Regions from separate parts of the Thalassotalea sediminis genome, predicted to be linked through region 2. Evidence: predicted binding sites of a transcription regulator. Region 2 holds the regulator's gene; each other region holds the start of a gene.
The links. Region 2 encodes FNR, which switches genes on or off when oxygen is low (the NO sensors DNR and NnrR bind a similar motif). Its sites were predicted from a motif close to TTGATCTAGATCAA; they were not measured.
Positions count from the first base shown of each region.

Region 1: hemN (oxygen-independent coproporphyrinogen III oxidase) is a predicted target of FNR. The motif match lies at 1,948-1,961, and genes of this name have one in related genera.
Region 3: QUE09_RS00155 (OmpW/AlkL family protein) is a predicted target of FNR. The motif match lies at 3,282-3,295, and genes of this name have one in related genera.

Region 1 covers NZ_AP027361.1:3,660,504-3,667,033, forward strand. Annotated here, with positions in the region: gene QUE09_RS16535 (VOC family protein) at 1-104, shown strand, start outside; gene yihI (Der GTPase-activating protein YihI) at 824-1,387, shown strand; gene QUE09_RS16545 (DUF2489 domain-containing protein) at 1,400-1,912, shown strand; gene hemN (oxygen-independent coproporphyrinogen III oxidase) at 2,054-3,424, shown strand; gene QUE09_RS16555 (winged helix-turn-helix domain-containing protein) at 3,417-5,561, opposite strand; gene QUE09_RS16560 (CocE/NonD family hydrolase) at 5,771-6,530, shown strand, end outside.
Region 2 covers NZ_AP027361.1:2,080,544-2,087,073, reverse strand. Annotated here, with positions in the region: gene QUE09_RS09585 (NCS2 family permease) at 1-622, opposite strand, end outside; gene ttcA (tRNA 2-thiocytidine(32) synthetase TtcA) at 692-1,585, opposite strand; gene uspE (universal stress protein UspE) at 1,723-2,652, opposite strand; gene fnr (fumarate/nitrate reduction transcriptional regulator Fnr) at 2,768-3,484, opposite strand; gene QUE09_RS09565 (sulfite exporter TauE/SafE family protein) at 3,524-4,192, opposite strand; gene ccoS (cbb3-type cytochrome oxidase assembly protein CcoS) at 4,189-4,389, opposite strand; gene QUE09_RS09555 (heavy metal translocating P-type ATPase) at 4,400-6,530, opposite strand, start outside.
Region 3 covers NZ_AP027361.1:29,667-36,196, reverse strand. Annotated here, with positions in the region: gene QUE09_RS00175 (gamma carbonic anhydrase family protein) at 416-964, shown strand; gene QUE09_RS00170 (hypothetical protein) at 961-1,194, opposite strand; gene aroE (shikimate dehydrogenase) at 1,194-2,015, opposite strand; gene QUE09_RS00160 (group II truncated hemoglobin) at 2,086-2,472, shown strand; gene QUE09_RS00155 (OmpW/AlkL family protein) at 2,524-3,225, opposite strand; gene QUE09_RS00150 (diacylglycerol kinase) at 3,536-3,907, opposite strand; gene hemF (oxygen-dependent coproporphyrinogen oxidase) at 3,913-4,824, opposite strand; gene tsaC (L-threonylcarbamoyladenylate synthase type 1 TsaC) at 4,821-5,366, opposite strand; gene QUE09_RS00135 (acyl-CoA synthetase) at 5,441-6,530, opposite strand, start outside.

The DNA.
Region 1 (6,530 bases), 1.6 Mb from region 2:
AACAATACAAGCAGTTAAATGAAGTTGCTCACGCCATGATAGATGAGTGGGCAGTTACCAAGCGCGCGCCAAAACATGCCGCTTGGTTGCACGAACATGACTAAATAGATCGTTATTGAAAGTGTATATCGTTTCACGATAAGGCAAAGGCGAGTTATATACATTGCTCGCCTTTACTTTTTTGAATAGTAGATGAAGAACGATTTACCTACTCCTCCACAGCTCGCTGTAATACTATTTCCTCACCTTTTGTAAGACATTGGCTATTAATTTTTAACCTAAATTTATTGTCTTTTTTATTCTTCATGCAAAACATACATTTAACTAATTTTTCACCAAAATGATGTATTTTTAACCATTTTAACACTTGCTTAACAGTTTAAATTCGGTAAAGTAAGTGCAGCTATCGAGGATAGCGACAGAATACGGAAACAATAAAACGGTACGGAAACTAATAATACTAATAATAAGTAGTATGTAATATTGAGAATAGGGATGGTTTACTCCTCATCAGGATGGATGACAATTATGTCCAGGAGGATATTAGGGAAAGCCTAAGAAAGTGTCAGGATGACCGATAAGTAGAAACATCAAGGGAAGCTAGTAATAATAAACGGGAACACTGTTAGAGAATGCACAGGGATTGTTACCAAAGTGATGGAATACACTAAATTGGAACATGCATTTTGTCGCAATAGTTGACAATAATTCTCCTAAAACGATGGCTTTGCCATCGTTTTTTCTTTCCAGTGACGGAATAATTACCCTCAAACACAAATCTACAGTAAAATAGATTTCATAATTCATTGTTAATGTAAGCCTTATGACACGTAAAAAGAAATCCAGAACCTCCTCAGCAGCGCCAGTAAGGTTATCTAAGCAAGAAAAACAAAAACTTGCCGAGCTAAAAGACAAAAAGCCTAAAAAGCAAAAAGGCAAAAAGCCTGGTAATAGACAGCAAGTGGCGCGTGAAAATACTTCAACACAGCAACCAGTGAAAAATAATGATCCACGCTTAGGTAGTAAAAAACCCATCCCGCTTGGTAAAACAACAACGACTGCGCCCACCAAAAAGGTTCAGCAAAAGCCGCCTTCTGCGCCTCGTGTAGCGCCGGTCCATGTCATTGATAATACCGCTGATCTGAATGACGAGTTGATCAGTATTGAAGAAGATGAAATGTTACAAGCAATTCTTGTTAAACAAGATCAGGCGTTACCGTTAAGCGAGCAAGAAATAGAGTACTTTAATCGTTTAATGGATAGACATCACGTTATCAGTGAACAACTAGGCTTATCTGATGAAGTAACAGAAGATAATAACGAAGCCAAAGATGATGATGCATTATGGGATTCGCTTGATAAACAAGACTTTTCAGATTATCAATAACACAGGACAACTATGTTTGAACAATATTGGCTCGAGTTAATTGTAACGGGTGGACTTATCATTGCCGCGCTTGCCTTTTATGCCGGCATGTTATTAAAACAACTTAACACACAGAAAAAACAGCAAGCACAAGCGCAGTTAATACAGCAACAACACTTAGCGGAACACGATAAAAAAATACTCGACAGCGTCGTTATTATTGTACGTGCATTGAAAGAAGAGCAGTGCGATCTTTCAGAAGGTTGTTGGCGAATAAGCGTACTGCTTGAATCACTCAAAACGTCAAGCGAACTCGCGTCGGAGTTTCCGAGTGTTTTTGAACTATATAATGCGATAAAGCACATGCCAATTCTTGAAGAACGAAAAAAGCTAGAAAAACGTGCGCGCATGAAGCTCGATCTTGAACGTATGAAAGCCGAAACAAGGCTACAAAGTGATATTCATCAAGATATTGAACGATTACACCAATATGCAAACGAACGTATTTCTACCCTGAGTATACGAGTATCAGCCTCAAACACTTAGTAAAAGCAAGCGCCTAATGCTGTTTTTCTAAAAGCTTGCGCTTGATCAAACACTGTCGTTACGTAATCGACTAAAATATTCTCATTCGTGCAACCTAAATTCTGCACGTCTTTGTTAATATAAGTCGTTGAGGGTAACGTAATGCAAACTGATCTATTTTTTGACCAAACACTTCTGGCTAAATACAACACCAGTGGTCCTCGCTACACTTCTTACCCAACGGCACTTGAATTTCATGACCAATTCAAAGCGACCGACTTTGCTAGTGCTGTTAGTAACTCTAAAAACAACGAGTTATCACTCTACGTTCATATCCCGTTTTGCCATTCATTATGTTACTACTGTGGCTGCAATAAAGTTGTCACTCGCCATCGAGATAAAGCAGATATTTACCTTGATTATTTAGTAAAAGAAATTAAACAAAAAGCGTCATTATTTGACGGGTATACCGTTAAACAACTTCATTGGGGAGGAGGTACACCGAGCTTTTTAACTAAACTTCAAATAAGCTTTCTCGTATATCAATTAAAGCAAGCATTCTCTTTTGATCCTCAGTTAGAAATGAGCATTGAAATCGACCCGCGTGAAATAGATTTATCGCTTATTGATCATCTACACGACCTAGGATTTAACCGTTTAAGTATTGGTGTGCAAGACATTGATAGCAAGGTGCAGGAAGCCATAAATCGCAAACAATCAACAGCCTTTATTGCCAGTATCATTACGCGCGCAAAACAATTAGGATTTAGCTCAGTAAATGTTGATTTAATTTACGGCTTACCCCATCAAACTCTCACCACCTTTAGTAAGACCATCGATAAGGTCTATGAAATGGACGTAGATCGCATATCGTTATTTAGCTACGCTCATTTACCAAGTCGCTTTGCTGCTCAACGTAAGTTACGTGATGAATGGTTACCAAACACCGAGGAGAAATTTGCGTTAATGAAATTAGCCATTGAACGGTTTTGTCAGTATGGCTATGAATTTATAGGCATGGATCATTTCGCTAAACCTAGCGATGAGCTCGCTATTGCACAACGAGAAGGTCATTTGCACCGTAACTTTCAAGGTTATACCACCAAAGGAAATTATGATTTACTCGGCTTAGGCGTTTCTTCCATCAGCGCCATTGGCGATAGCTACAGTCAAAACGAGAAAGATCTAAAGCAGTACTACCGTGCCATTGACGTGCAAGGACAAGCAATCTCTAAAGGGCTGAATTTGACTGAGGATGATCTAATTCGTGGCGAGGTTATTAAGTCTCTGATGTGCAATATGCATGTCGATAAACGTGCGATTGAGAATAAATTTTCTATTGATTTTGATCATTACTTTACTGAAGATTTACAATCACTTACATGTTTTATTAATGATGGTTTAGTCGTATTAAGTGATCAGCATATTTATGTTGATCAACGCGCACGATTACTGATCCGCATTATCGCGATGAGTTTTGACGCCTATATGAAGCAACATTTAAATCAGCAACGATTTTCTCGCGTTATTTAGTCACTTGTAACGTTTGGTAAATGTCTAAATTGGCTTGTTTTACTTGTCCGTAGAGCAAGCGCTTGGTCGTAATGTCAAAGTCGCTTACACGCGAACTAACGAGCGGTTTAGCATCACTCTGCTTTTGCCCATCGGCAAGTGTTAATATTTCTCGCGTTTGATAATCAAACCAATACCACTGACCGCCTTGTTTGTGTAAATTAAATTGACGACCATCCAAGAAATATGGTGCAAGATTGTGATGTTTCACCTGCTGTTGTTCGGTATTACCGACAAACAGTTGTTGTTGTTGATCAAGCCATAGGGTGTCTTTTTCACTAGCGCTAAAATGGACAAATTGCCATTTTGGTTCAGCTTTAGTTACCGAATTAGTCTGTAAATTATAGAAATGTACTTGCCAACGTTCGGCCACCTTTACACTGTAGGCAATGATATTATCACTTTTAAATGACACACCTTTCATCTCATTTTGCGGTATTTTAAGGCGCTGATAACGTCCATCTTTCACAGAAATAAGGTGAATCTCATTTAATGTTAATGCCATTAAATAGTCATCATTCGGTGACCACCTTAAGTCTATATAATGCCTATCATCGTTAAACTGAGTTAATTTAGTACGAGACTGATTAGCCGATGAGGTTAACCAAACCTCTTCATGGCCTGTTGCTAATGAGATATATGCGATAACGTCAGAGGTGTTAGCAAAGCGAGCCAAACTCTCATTTACAGAACTATCAGCAATCATTGATTGTTGTGCACTATCCAGTGACAATACTGCTAGATCTGTATTTTTATTACCGGCAGAAAACAGGTAATCTCGTCCATTACTATGCCTTTTAGGTGCCCGAATAACTCTTGTACCTGCAAAGATAACCGCTGCTTTTTTACCCGTTAAATCATAACGGAGTAAATCATGAGCTGGGTGTTCACCCATCATAACGACATGCTTTCCGTCATGGCTCCATATCGCACAACAAACATAAGCATTAAGCTTAAACAGCAAGGTTAGTTTATCGCTATCAAGATCTAACCGATAAAAGCCTTCCCATTGTTGTTGATCTGGTGAGGATATCAGTAAGATATTTTTTGATGGGTGTAAATCAAATTGATAGTTACCGCCTAAATAAATATCTGGTTGAGATAAACGCTTTTGTTTACCCGTTTTGAGATCAATGGAAAACATTGTATACGGTGTTCCTGCACCATTATTTTCAGCGTACACAAGAAGATTATCATCATGAGTGAATAAAATTTTGCCGAAACTACCGGCTGTGCAATTATGTATTAATTGAGGTTCTTTTAACGTTAAGCCTTCTACCTCTCGGATAAAGTATTGGCACTGTTCAGGGTTAGCCACTAAATACGCTAACTTAGAGCCATCTTTATTCCAGCTTGCAGGTCCAACCCCTAGACCATTGTGATCATCAACAGTGATCACTTTCTCGTCTGCTAAACGTTTTATTTTTAGGTATATATTGTTGTCGACCGAAGACAAATAGGCGACACGTGTACCATCAGGGGAAAATTCAGCAAAGAGTTCGTTTCCGGCATCGGTCGTTAGTGCTTGTGCTGAAGTGGTTATTTGTTGATTATTGCTTTGCTGCCAACTAAAAACAACCATGCTCAGTATCATCATACAGATAATAATAATTAACTTTCGCGACGATTTAACACTTTGGTTGCCCACCCTAGTAACTGTTGTTTCATTCTCTTTTTCAGATAGTTGTTTAACGGAGGTTGAAGTCTCTGGTGTTATCGTCAGTTCAGTTTCATTTGACGCAGGTTGAAGATTTTCAGTGCATGCTTTTTCGTCTTCAATTTTCTCGTCAAGCAGCTTTACTGAGGCAATAAACTTGTATCCTTTTTTGGGAAACGTTGCGATAAACTTTGGTCGCCTAGCATCATCAACAAAAGCTTTTCTAAGTTTTGTGATCAACTTACTGACAGCATTATCACTAACAATTCTTCCGAGCCACACATTAGTGATTAATTCATCTTTGCTAATAATTACATCGGGGTGCTGACAAAAGTAACGTAACAGTTCAACCGTCATCGGTTCTAACTGTTGTCTATGCTTATTATCTGTAAGTGATTGTTGTTGATCACAAAAAATGAATTGTGCTATTTGCCAACGCATGTTTTTTTCTACGCCTTTTTAAGTATTTGTAAACTATCATAATTCACTAATTTGGTCACGATAAGTCATCAAAAGTCATCAAAAAATCCTACTAAGTCAGCTATAAGTCACGACTTCCTTGTACATAACCACTAACTTACAGACAAAGATTTACTTGTTACGACTTAAAGAAACAAGTGCACCATACATTACGTTTACAAGGAAAAGAGATGGCTACTATTTCTTCCATAGTTCAATCGACACAGAGCACTATTTTAAGGCTATTAATAAACTCGCTTTTGCTAACGACAATTGTCAGCACGCAAGTAAAGGCAGCAGATGCAACAACAACGCTAGTTACGCCTAGTTTACTTCAAAAAGCGTCGTTAAAGTCACGTAAAGAAGCATTGCAATTATTAACCAATAACGACTTCCATCTGCAGTTACTTTCGTTAGCAAAACAGCTTCCAAAAGCCGCTATAGATGAACAAGGTATGTTTAGCAAAATTGCATTACTGTCAATGCTTGGGCACCACAAAAAAGCGATTGAGCTTATCAAGTCACATCCAAATGGCATTAATTATACACACTACCTGTTGCGCGCTAATGTCTTAGCATCTTCAAAAGATACATCATTATCACTTACTCGCGAAATAAAAAAAGCTTTTGCTGCTCAGCTTAACACAGTGGATGATGATAAATTAGTCAACCTAACTTTAGCACTTGGTTGGTCAATCGATAATGCGCAAGACTATGCCCACAACATATTTAAAGATCTACAACAAAACAAATCACTTTCAATAAGCCAAGCGGTTAATTTAATTACAAATACTCACCTATACCGCGTATTAACAGACGTGATACCTGTAGTTCAACCTATGCTTGCCGCAGAACAGAACAAGCGATTCAACATTCAACCAGAGCTACTGATCACAACAGATGATGGCATTGAAATCGCAACAACCATTGTTATGCCAAAGGAAAGACTAG
Region 2 (6,530 bases):
CTAAGACACCAAGCGTGGTGATGATGACAATCGCGATCATCACTGCGCCATTAACTTGTCTGTTAACCAAACCAACAATGATAAATAAACCTAGCGCTGCCATAACGGCTGAAAAGGATGTGATATCGCCTAAACTTACAAAAGTTGCGGGGTTATCAACGATAATACCGCTATTCTTTAGTGCGATAAATGCTAAAAATAGACCTATTCCCGCAGCAATTCCATACCTTAGAGAGTGTGGAATTGAGTTTATTATCCACTCTCTAATATTAAATAAACTTAAGATAATAAATACACAGCCTGAAACAAAAACGGCGGCAAGTGCAACTTGCCAGCTGTAGCCCATATCGAGTACAACCGTATAGGTAAAAAAGGCATTTAATCCCATCCCTGGCGCAAGAGCGATTGGGTAGTTAGCAATAAATCCCATGACGAAGCAGCCTATGGCAGCAGCGAGGCAAGTCGCTACAAAGACCGCATTTTTATCCATACCTGCGTCAGCGAGCATTGCTGGATTAACAAAGATGATATAAGCCATCGTTAAGAAGGTCGTTATACCGGCAATACATTCTTGTTTAAAATTTGTATTATGAGCAGATAAGCTAAATAAACGTTCTAACATAATTATTCACTGTAGTAAGTAGAAGGAACAGTGAGTCGCCTTCCTAATGGTTACTCGATTGTTTGTGTATTAGATATTTGATACATCAATAATTAATGATTCATCTATGTTTGTAGATGAAACGGTCTCTTTCGAAAAATCATAAGCTTCTCTTGGTGTTTCACGATCAAGCGGTAAATTTACGAAATCAAACAAGGTGTTATCTGCTAATTGACTAGGACTTACATTGCTAATAGATTTGAATATATTTTCTATTCTACCCGGCGTTTGCTTATCCCATTGCGTAAGCATGGCTTTAATGTTTTGACGTTGCAGGTTTTCCTGTGAACCACATAAGTTGCAGGGAATAATAGGGTATTGTTGAATATCAGCAAAGGCAACTAAGTCTTTTTCACGACAATAGCTCATTGGACGAATAACAACATTGCGATTATCATCGGAGCGTAATTTTGGCGGCATGGCTTTTAATTTAGCACCAAAAAACATATTTAAAAATAAGGTTTCTACGATATCATCCATATGATGGCCTAAAGCAATTTTAGTGGCGCCAATACTTTCAGCAAATGAATACAACGTGCCTCTGCGTAGGCGTGAACAGAGCCCACATGTGGTCTTTCCTTCAGGAACTTTTTCTTTAACGATTGAATAGGTGTCTTTATCAACGATGTAATAAGGAATATTCAGTGATTCAAAATAGTTTGGTAATACATGCTCTGGAAAACCAGGTTGCTTTTGATCAAGATTAACGGCGATCACATCAAATTTGATTGGTGCTGACTTTTGTAAACTCAACAAAATATCGAGCATGGCAAATGAGTCTTTACCGCCACTGATCGCAGCCATAATAACATCACCTTCTTCAATCATATTGAAATCGGCAATCGCTTTACCTACTTTACTTCGTAGTCTTTTTTGCAGCTTATTGGCTTCGTACTGGTTTTTGCGATTATCGATATTTTTCATCATTTATTGGCATGTCGTTTAAAAAATGGTGCGTATTATAAAGAGATTATCTAGTGATGATAAGTAAAAAAATAACCAGCAACGAATGCTGGTTATTTTATTTATAAAAAACTTGCTTATCTTACATTGCAATTATGTTAACTTTGCAATGGTGAAACATAGCCTTCTGGTTTTAACGCTAAAACATCACAATTTAATCGATCAATAACATGTTCAGCTGTGTTACCGATCAAAGCAGCGGATAATCCTGTTCGTCCAATTGTGCCTAGTACCACGAGCTCAGCATCAAGTTGTTGTGATATTTCGTCAATAACATCTTCAGGAAGACCTTCTTTTACATGTGTATTCCCAGCGTCAATATGATACTTTTTCGCATGTGCAGTCATGGCTTCTTCATGGTGTTGACGCATAGAGTCGTTATACTCATTAGCGTTAAATTCTGGTATCTCTATGGCGATATTAACGGGTGTACCCGGATAAGAATTTACTAAATGAACATTACCATTAATAATCGAACCTAGTTGCACCGCTTCTTGTGTAATTATATCGTTAAGAGAGGTATGTTCAATTTCTTCACTACCCACATTAATAGAAGCAACAATATTACCGTTCTCAGGCCAGCTATGATCTTTAACAAGTAATACCGGGCACGGACATTTTCTGAGAATATGCCAATCAGTTGGTGTAAATATTACTGATTTTAGCTTATCGTGTTCATGCGTGCCTTTGATAATAATGTCAACGTCGTGATGAATTGCTTGTTCAATTATTGGTTCGAAAGGACGATTGTGCCAAACAACTTGATGACGTATTGATATACCTTGAGGGTTTTCAGTGGCAATAATATTTTCTAACCACTGCTTTCGGTCATCGATTAATGACTGGCGCATTGCCTCTCTTTCTTCGCTAGACAACATCGTGGTCATTTCATAGGAGAAATCATAAATAGATAAAAATGCGGTAATACTTCCATTTGTTTTTTGTGCAAGCTCAATCGCTCGCTTTAACGCTTTTTGTTCTTCGGTCGTTGGATCTATCACCGCTAATATATTTTGATACTTTTCCATATTATGACTCCAAAATAGTGTCTTTATTGATCAATTATAGTGATTATAAGAAGAACCGCACTTAAATTAATTGTTTTAAATCAAAGCTTGAAATAAAAATTGTACAAACAATCCTTTAACCTGCACTTTCCACTAATTTATCCAGATCTACAATGGTAATAAATTTTCCATCAACGTTTATGATACCGTTTTTATGGAATCTATTGAGTAAACGACTTATTGTTTCTACCGTTAAACCAATATAATTTCCTATATCACTTCTCGTCATTGTTAATCTAAATTCTGTTGCAGAAAGGCCACGATCTTTATAACGATTACTTAAACTTGATAGAAATGTGGCTAATCGTTGCTCAGCATTTTTTCGGTTTAAGAGTGTTAACATTTCTTGATCTGTTTTAATTTCTGCACTCATCATTCTTAAGATTTGCTTTTTTAGTTTAGGCATCGTATTTGATAGCGCGTCAAGCGTATCATATGGAATTTCGCAAACCATAGATGTTTCTAATGCCGTAGCAAAGCTTGAATGTTCTGAAAGTGCGATGGCTTCAAACCCCAATAAGTCACCAGCAAGATGAAAACCTGTGATTTGTTCTTCACCACTTTCGTTTACGGTAAATGTTTTAAAGGTGCCAGATCGTACAGCATACAATGATTTCATTTTATCGCCATCATGAAATAATTGCTCGCCTTTATGAATAGGGCGCTTTCGATCGATAATTTGATCCAACGTTTGTAGCTCTTGTTCATTAAGAGAAAAGGGTAAACAAAGTTCACTAATGCTACAATTTTGACAATGAATATGTTGTTGACCTGAACACTGATTGTTATACATAACGTCCCTAGGTACAGCTATTTGATTGCTCGAATAGTATTAAAACATGACGTGATATGCAAACTTTAGTGTAATGAGTCCATAAAAGATTAAGCCTATCGCAATTAAACGCCTGACCCAGCGTTTTTTAAAGAATAACGTCAGGCTTTGAAACCCCAATGAAACAGTGAGTAATGCGGGTAATGTACCAAGACCAAAGAAAAACATGATGCCCATACCGCTAACTGCACTGCCGGATGCAATAGACCAGGTCAGTGTAGAATAAATTAACCCACAAGGTAACCAACCCCACAACATGCCTAGTCCTAACGCCTTAGGCATTGAATTAATAGGTAATAGACGTTTGCTTAATGGTTGTAATTGTTGCCAAAAGCCACGTCCGAGTTTTTCCACATGATTAAGCCAAAATAGCCATTGACCAATGTATAGGCCTAAAAGAATAAGAAAAATACCCGCAATGACTTTTAATATAATAACTGGAAATCCAAGCGCTTGTACGCCCAAGGAACCTGTCCAACCGGCAATGAGACCAAGGAAGGAATAGGTAATAATGCGTCCTAAATTATATGCTGAGATATAATAAAATGACGTTTTACTTTGTTTCTCAACGGCAGCGGTTAACATAGTTGAAATACCACCACACATGCCAATACAGTGTCCCGCGCCTAGTAAGCCAATTAAAATAGCTGAAAAGTAATCAAGTGTCATTTGTCGCGAAGGTCATTTTGATCGTGTTCAGGTTGAGGTTTACGATCATTTTTATTTTTGTCTTCTTCAAACAAAATACTTAAACCTTGCTTTTCTAGGTCATCGAATTGATCAGATTTTACCGCCCAAAAGAATATATAAATGCCAAGTGCAGTTAAGAGAATTGCTATTGGGATTAAAACGTAAATTACACTCATAAGTTTCTGTCTATTTTACTTTTAATAGGCGTAGTGAATTTGTAATAACTAATATCGAGCTTAACGACATACCAATAACTGCCATATAGGGAGTTATGTAACCACATACCGCCAATGGAAGTACAATAGCATTATAACCAAAAGCCCAGCCATAGTTTTGCCAAATAATAAGTTTTGTTTTCTTCGCAATATTGCGTAGTAAATTGATTGAATTAAGTCGATTACTTAATAAAATTACATCTGCGCCACTTTTTGCAACTTCAGTACCACTGCCCATAGCAATAGATACATGTGCTGCACCAAATACTGGTGTGTCATTAATACCATCTCCAATCATAGCGATGGTATAGTTATCTTGCAGTGCCTTTAATGTGTGCATTTTATCTGTTGCTGTTAATTGGCTATGTACTTGTTGCAGTTGCAATGCTTGTTGTACTTTATTACAGCCTTCTTGATTATCACCCGACAGCATTATCGACGCGATATTGTCACGCCTTAATGAATCAATAACGTTTTTTGCGTCATCTCTTATATTATCGATAAGTGATATAGCGGCAATAGTTTTGTTATCTATCGTGATGATACATGCATAGGAAGAAAACTGTTGTAGTTCAGTATTATTTAACAGCCACTTAGGTTTACCTATTTTAACTTGCTTGCCATCTATAATCCCAGTAACACCGTTACCAGCATCTATCTCTACTTGATCACTGATAATTTTAAAGTCACGATAACTTGCGAACGCTTTCGCTATAGGGTGCTCTGAATGCGCCTCGATACTCGCTGCGTAAGCTAATATCGTCGATTTGTCATAATCATTAGTGAGTAACTTTACTTCAGCGATTTCGAAGTCGCCTGTTGTAAGTGTACCTGTTTTATCAAAGGCTATGGCATTAATTTCTGGTACGGTTTCCATAACATGTGAAGATTTCACCATGATACCTGAGCGGTTTAAACGGGTGGTTCCACATGTTAGTGCAGTGGGAGTAGCTAGTGATAATGCACAAGGGCAGGTTGCTACTAATACTGATAAGGTAATCCAAAAAGCTTCTGAAGGCATGTGTTGTTGCCAATAAATGGCAGTGCCAATAGCTGTTAGTAATATTGTTGCGACAAAATACTGTGCAATGCTGTCAGATAGTTGTGCAATTTTTGGTTTATGCGCCTGCGAAGCTTCGCTTACACGAATTAGTTGGCTTAAAAATGATGCATTGCCGGCTTGTTTCACTTCAACGAGTAAGTTGCCATCGCCATTAATGGTACCTGCAAATACGCTATCGCCTACTTGTTTGTCGACAGGCATTTGCTCCCCCGAGAGCATTGCTTCATTGATTGGGCTTTTCCCTTGAGTAATGACGCCGTCTGCTGGGATCACTTCACCAGGTTTTACAATGACGATATCTGAAGGGATAAGCGTGCGTGCAACAACGTATTCTTCTGCACCTTCAGAAAGTTTAGTTGCAGTCATTGGCATTAACTTTAGTAAATTTGCTGATACTTCTGCCGCTCTATTTCTTGCTCTAAATTCTAAAAATTTTCCGATAAGCAGTAAAAAGGTAAACATAGAAACAGATTCAAAATACACTTCACCTGTTTGATAGATCGTTGCCCATGTACTGGCAATAAAAGCTAAGATGATTGCGATAGATACTGGTACATCCATTGATAAGCGTTTAGCCTTTAAAGCATTGAATGCCCCTGTATAAAAAATAAATGCGCCATAAGTCACGATAGGAAACGTAAGAAATAGACTCGTATATCTGAGGTAAACCTCAATATGTTCATCCATATCTGAGAATGCGCCAAAGTATAGGCCCACAGCTATCATCATGACTTGCATCATTAAAATGCCAGAAATACCTAAACGTTTAATAAATGCTTTACTTTGTGCTTTATTAGATTTTTCAACGTCATTTGCCTTAAAAGGTAGCGCGTGATATCCCACTTTTTCTATGGCAATTAAAATATCGCTAAGTTTTATGACATTGTCATTCCAACGAATGTTTGCTCTTTGTGTTGTTGCATTGACACTGATACTGCTAACACCAGACAGTTGATTAATCTGCATTTCAATTAACCAAGCACAAGCGGCACAGCTGATACCTTCTACAGTTAAAATGGCTTCTTTAAATTCACCATCT
Region 3 (6,530 bases), 1.8 Mb from region 2:
GGCCGTTGCCTCAAGCGAGGATGCGCATTCTACGCAACCCAGTTTTGATGTCAACCTTTTTATTAAAAAATTTTAATTTATTTTTTAATGTTTGGTGATGTGTTTTATGTCGCTTTCGCTTCACTAAACTTATCAAAACAGCTTCTTGGCTTGTCCCCGAGAAGTGGATGCGCATTTTAGGGATTTTTGCACCTACGTCAACAACTATTTTCAAATAATTGTTTGTTTGCTTTGTTTTTGTACAAACCTTATTTTTATTGATATAAAGTAACCATAAATAGATAAAACATTAATCAATTGTTAAATTTTAGCTAAGCTATTAGAAAATAGCTTTTTATTATCCTTATTAGCGTTTTATCTAATTTCAACGTACCCTTTTAATAAATATATATAAATAAACAGTTGAGAGATCTATATGTCTACAAATCCTCTTAGAAGTTACAAAGGTATAGTACCCGTTGTTGGTACTAATAGTTATATTGATGAAAGTGCCGTATTAATTGGTGATATAACGATGGGAAACGAAGTAAGTGTTTGGCCATTGGTAGCAGCCAGAGGCGATGTAAATAAAATAACCATTGGCGATAGAACCAATGTTCAAGATGGAACAGTGTTACATGTAACACGTGCATCTCATGGCAATCCCGAGGGTTTTCCTTTAATTATTGGTGCTGATGTAACTATTGGTCATAAGTGTATGTTACATGGTTGTACTATCGGAGATCGAGTTTTAGTCGGTATGGGTAGTATTATCTTAGATGGCGCGACAGTTGAAGACGATGTCTTTATCGGCGCAGGAACCGTTGTTCCGCCAAATAAAACTTTACGCAGCGGTTATCTATACGTAGGCAACCCTATGAAAGAAGCTCGCCCTTTGAAAGAAGCTGAACTTAATTTCTTAAAAGAATCAGCCCTGAATTACATTGTAACCAAGAACGAGTACATAGAAGAGCTTAATAGTTAAAGGTCATAAATATGAATTTCACTGAGCTCTGGCTCGTTTTGTTCTAGCCACAACTCAGTGATTTCTTCTAAATCATACTTAGTACAACGATCAATACTGGCTAAATGCTTTAAATTTGCAGAATGAAAATAGATCGTTAATAGTTCTCCTGATAATAACCCTGTCACTTTCCACGCTTCATTTTCTTGATCAAAGACTAAATCATCATTAAATAAAATTGCTTGATTCATTACTTAGACATCTCCGATCTGAGCATTTGCATAACGACTTGTGTATTTGGCATAACATTGCGCCAAATTGAAAACGCTACGGCTGCTTGACCTAACAACATTCCAAGCCCATCGATTGCAATTTTACAACCCTGTTCTTTTGCCCAGCGACAGAAAACTGTAGGTTTATCACCATAGACCATGTCATAAGCAACAGAATTTTGGTTAAATACATGACTTGATATTGGTGGTAAATCACCCGATAAGCTAGCAGACGTTGAATTAATAACGAGATCAAAAGTTCCAGCTTCTTTTAAATCTTCAGTCGTCATAGCAACAACATTCCCGAATGACTCAAAACGCTTTGCTAAACTCTCAGCTTTATAAAATGTACGATTTACTATAACGAGTTCTAGTGGAGAAAATGCTAATAATGGGTGGATAACGCCTCTTGCAGCACCACCAGCACCTATTAGTAAAATACGTCCCGATAATGGAGCACCATGTGCTTTTAAATCTTCGACAAGCCCTGCGCCATCTGTATTATCTGCAAAGATACTTCCGTCTTCTTTAAAAGACAATGTATTTACTGCACCGGCTAATTCTGCACGTTCACTTACTTGATCGGCCAATTGAAACGCCTGCTCTTTAAATGGCACGGTTACATTGCATCCTTTCCCACCATGCGCCATAAAATCACGAATAGCACCAGAAAAATTATCTAGCTCCGCTTTTATTGCGGTATACTCTATCGCTTGAGCAGTTTGCTTAGCGAACGCTTGGTGTATAAGTGGTGACTTAGATTGGCTTATTGGGTTGCCAAATACCGCGTATTTATCCATTCTCATTCTTTAAAAGGTTATCATTTTGTTAGGCATTAAAAAGCTTTTACAGAAAACAAACAAGTCCGAAATGTTATCTCCTAGTAATACTCCTTATATGCTCATTGGGCAAGAAGCTGGAACAAGAGCTTTAGCAAATGCCTTTTATGATGAAATGGAGAGTAATATTCACTTACAAGCATTACTGGCTATTCATAAACAGCCATTAGACGATATTAGAGAAAAATTCTTTCAGTATCTATCTGGCTGGCTGGGTGGACCGCCATTATATGAAGAAAAATATGGCCACCCTCGTCTGCGTCAACGGCACATGCATGTCGCGGTAACAAAAAAGCAAGCCGACTTGTGGCTGTTATGTATGAATAACGCCATGAATAAAACAATTGATAATGTTTCGTTAAAAAAACACTTACGCCAATCTTTTACGCAATTAGCATTTCACATGGTTAACCAATAAAAAGCCACTTAATGAGTAAGTGGCTTTTCAACAGTCTATAATTGATATGGTTTAAAACTTATAACCAACTAATAATGAGAACACGACAGGATCAACATCTACATCTGCAGAACCTTTAATTTCATCGCCAATTTTAAAGGTAGCTTCAGTATCAATATCAATATAACGTACTGAAGCATTTAAATGCCAGTTGTCATCTAACTGATAATCTGCGCCAACTTGTAATGCGTAGCCAAAAGAGCTATCTAGCGCTAAATCATTAAAGCCAAGTGACTTAGGCGCTTTTTTAAAGTCTTCATCAAAGAAGATAGTGTAGTTTAAACCTGCACCCACGTATGGTTTAAAAGCAGTGTCAGTATCAAAATAATAGACGGCACTAATTGTTGGTGGTAAATGTGTTGTTTCACCTAAAGTCGCACCATCAACGTTAACATCAAAGATACCAGGCGAAATACCTTGTGCATCGTGAATGATAATGTCATGTGTAAACGGCGTTGCAGCTAGTACTTCTATCGCCCAATTACTGTCATAAAAGTAAACAAAATTTAAACCTAACTGTGAATTATCATCTACAGATACAGCCAGCGGCGTATTACCACCTAATGCACCAACATAAACACCTGCTTTGTCGCTATTTGGGTTAACATTCGTTACACCACCACGTACAACTAGGTCACCGGCTTGATAACCTTGCGCAATAGCACCAACTGATAAACTAGATAAAACCGCTAATGTAATAAGACCTTTTTTCATGAGAGTATCCCCTTAATAATTTGACTGCATAATACGTTCAAGACTTAAGAGAAAAGTTGATTTATCTCAACTTTTAGAGTTTTTACACTGGAGTGACCTAACTAGGACAGGAAAAGCTGATCTATATCAATAAATCCATCTCTATTTTGTAGATTTCATCACGAAAATTACGTAGCCACTAGCGTTTATAAAATGATGGCATTGAAAAGACATTAAATTTAATGAGGTAATAAAAAGGCGTTCATACACAGTAGCACACACAATGTGTCAATTTAGTTTAAATGTTAGTGGCGCTATACAGTATAATGTTTTAGAACATGCTATATATTTTATAGCCCCAAATTAATATAAAATAACAAATGGCTACAAACACGGCTGCAGAGCCCAAGTCTTTGGCGCGACCACTTAGTTCATGATGTTCGGGGCCAATACGATCTATTGCAGCTTCTACCGCCGAGTTTAATAACTCGGTGATCATGATCCCCATAATACCTGACATTAATAAGGCAAATTCAACAAAGCTATCTGAAATATAAAGTGCAGCGGGCAGTAGTATTAAACATAAAAATACTTCTTGGCGGAACGCGAGTTCATATTTACAAGCCGCTTTTAACCCAACAAGACTATTTCGTGTTGCAGGGCCAAAACGTTGTAAGTGTCCGTATTTATTTTTCTTTGTCATTATTTCTACTCAGCAAGCCAATCTCTAGGTGTTAAATATTCACTTAGCGCCGATTCTTCGCTATTTTCCTCAGGTTGATAATTATATTCCCAACGAGCTAACGGCGGCATAGACATTAAAATAGATTCGGTTCGGCCACCTGATTGCAACCCAAATAACGTACCGCGATCAAAAACCAAATTAAACTCTACGTAGCGTCCACGTCGATACAATTGAAACTGCCGATGTGAATCTTGATAAGGTGTATTTTTACGCTTTTCGATAATTGGTACATAGGCGTCTATAAAGCCTTGACCCACAGCTTTAACATAAGCAAAACATTGTTCAAACGACCAACCGTTTAAATCGTCAAAAAATAACCCGCCAACCCCCCGGGTTTCTTTCCGGTGTTTAAGATAAAAATAATCATCACACCACGCTTTATGTTCTTGATAGACATTTTCACCGAAAGGTAAACATAAATCATGCGCGGTTTGATGCCAATGTTTAACATCTTCAATAAACGGGTAAAAAGGTGTGAGATCAAAACCACCACCAAACCACCATACAGGCTCTTCACCCGCTTTTTCAGCAATAAAAAACCTAACATTCGCATGTGATGTAGGAATAAAAGGGTTTTTAGGGTGAATTACTAACGACACACCACATGCTTGCCATGTACGACCCGCAAGTTCAGGCCGATGAGCTGTTGCTGATGGCGGCAATTTATCGCCTGATACTAATGAAAAGTTGACGCCTCCTTGTTCTATTATTGCGCCGTCAGTTAGTACTCTTGTACGTCCACCACCACCTTCTTCGCGTGTCCAGGCGTCTTCAACAAATTTACCCTGTCCATCAGCTTGTTCTAACGCGAGACAAATAGTGTCTTGAAGCTGTTTAAAGAAGGAAATAACGTAATCAATATTTACTGAATTCATGTGCGAAATGTTTCTCCAGTTAGCGCATCAATGATCGTAGATGGTTTATCAAACCCTAGCGTTTGTCCTTTAATCAAATAATCTACACTATCAGCCAAAGAGTGCTCAACCTCCTGCCAGGTTGTGGCTGGAGGATGGCCTGAATAATTGGCACTCGTGGAAACGATAGGTTTACCGGTTTGCAAACAAAGTGCAACAACGTCTGGTTGACTAGTAATGCGAACGGCAATGGTATTAAATTTGCCCGTAAGATATGCAGGTGTGTTTTCATTTGCGGGCACGACTTGTGTAATACCGTCAGGCCAACGCGATAAAACGCTATACCGCTTGTCTTGTGGTATCGCGCTATCGTCTATATAAGGCAACAACTGAGAGTAATTCCCCGCTAATAAAATCAGTCCTTTTTCCACAGGGCGGTTCTTAATACGTAAGATTTTTTCAACCGCTGATTGATTATCAGGATCACAGCCTAATCCAAATACAGCTTCTGTGGGGTAAGCAATTACACCCCCTTGCTGAAAAGTTTCTACCGCCGTAGTCATACGTTAAACCAACCTCAAATTTAAACTGCGGCGATTATAGGCTTTTTAAAAAGATTTTTCAGTAAATCCTGAGATTAAGCTGTTTCAAATAGTGCTTTCACTTTCTGCCGCAAGATAAATTTTTGTATCTTACCCGTCGACGTTTTAGGTAGTTCACTAAAGATAACCGTTTTGGGCACCTTGAATCTAGCCATATTGTTACGACAAAAATCAATAAGTTCCTGCTCAGTTACTTGCTTGCCAGTTTTTAACGTAACAAATGCACAAGGAGCTTCTCCCCATTTATCATCTTTACGGGCAATGACGGCAGCTTCCATAACAGCAGGATGTTTATATAACGTACTTTCTACTTCCACTGATGATATATTTTCACCACCAGAAATAATAATATCTTTTGAACGATCACGAATTTCAATAAAGCCATCAGGGTGTTTCACAGCTAAGTCCCCTGAATGAAACCAACCATGCTTAAAAGCCTGCTCAGTTGCTGTTTCATTTTTTAGGTATCCCTTCATGGTCGTATTACCACGAAACATAATTTCACCAATGGTATCCGCGTCGGCAGGCACTGGCGCCATAGTTTCAGGATTAAGTACGTCGACCTCCTCCTGTGTTGGATACCTTACCCCTTGTCTTGCTTTCAACGCAGCACGGGTATCATCATCAAGATCATCCCACTCACTTTTCCATTCACTCACAACACATGGGCCATAAACTTCAGTCAAACCATAGCCTTGCGTAATATCGAATCCCATAGCTTCCATTCCTTTAATAACGGCCGCAGGAGGCGGTGCGCCTGCAGTCATGATATTAACGCCTCGAGGTACCTGGCTCAATGTTGATGGTTCACCATTTAAGATCATGTTTAACACAATTGGCGCGCCACAAAAATGACTTACATTATGTTGCACCAATGCATCGACAATAGCGTTTACTTCAACGTTACGTAAACATACTTGCGTGCCCGCCATCGCAACAACAGTCCAGGGAAAGCACCAACCATTACAGTGAAATAATGGCAATGTCCAAAGGTACACTGCACTGGTTGGCATTGGCCAAATCATATTATTTCCCATTGCGTTTAAATAAGCACCGCGGTGTGAATAAACCACACCTTTAGGGTTACCCGTGGTACCAGAGGTGTAATTTAGTGCTAATGCTTGC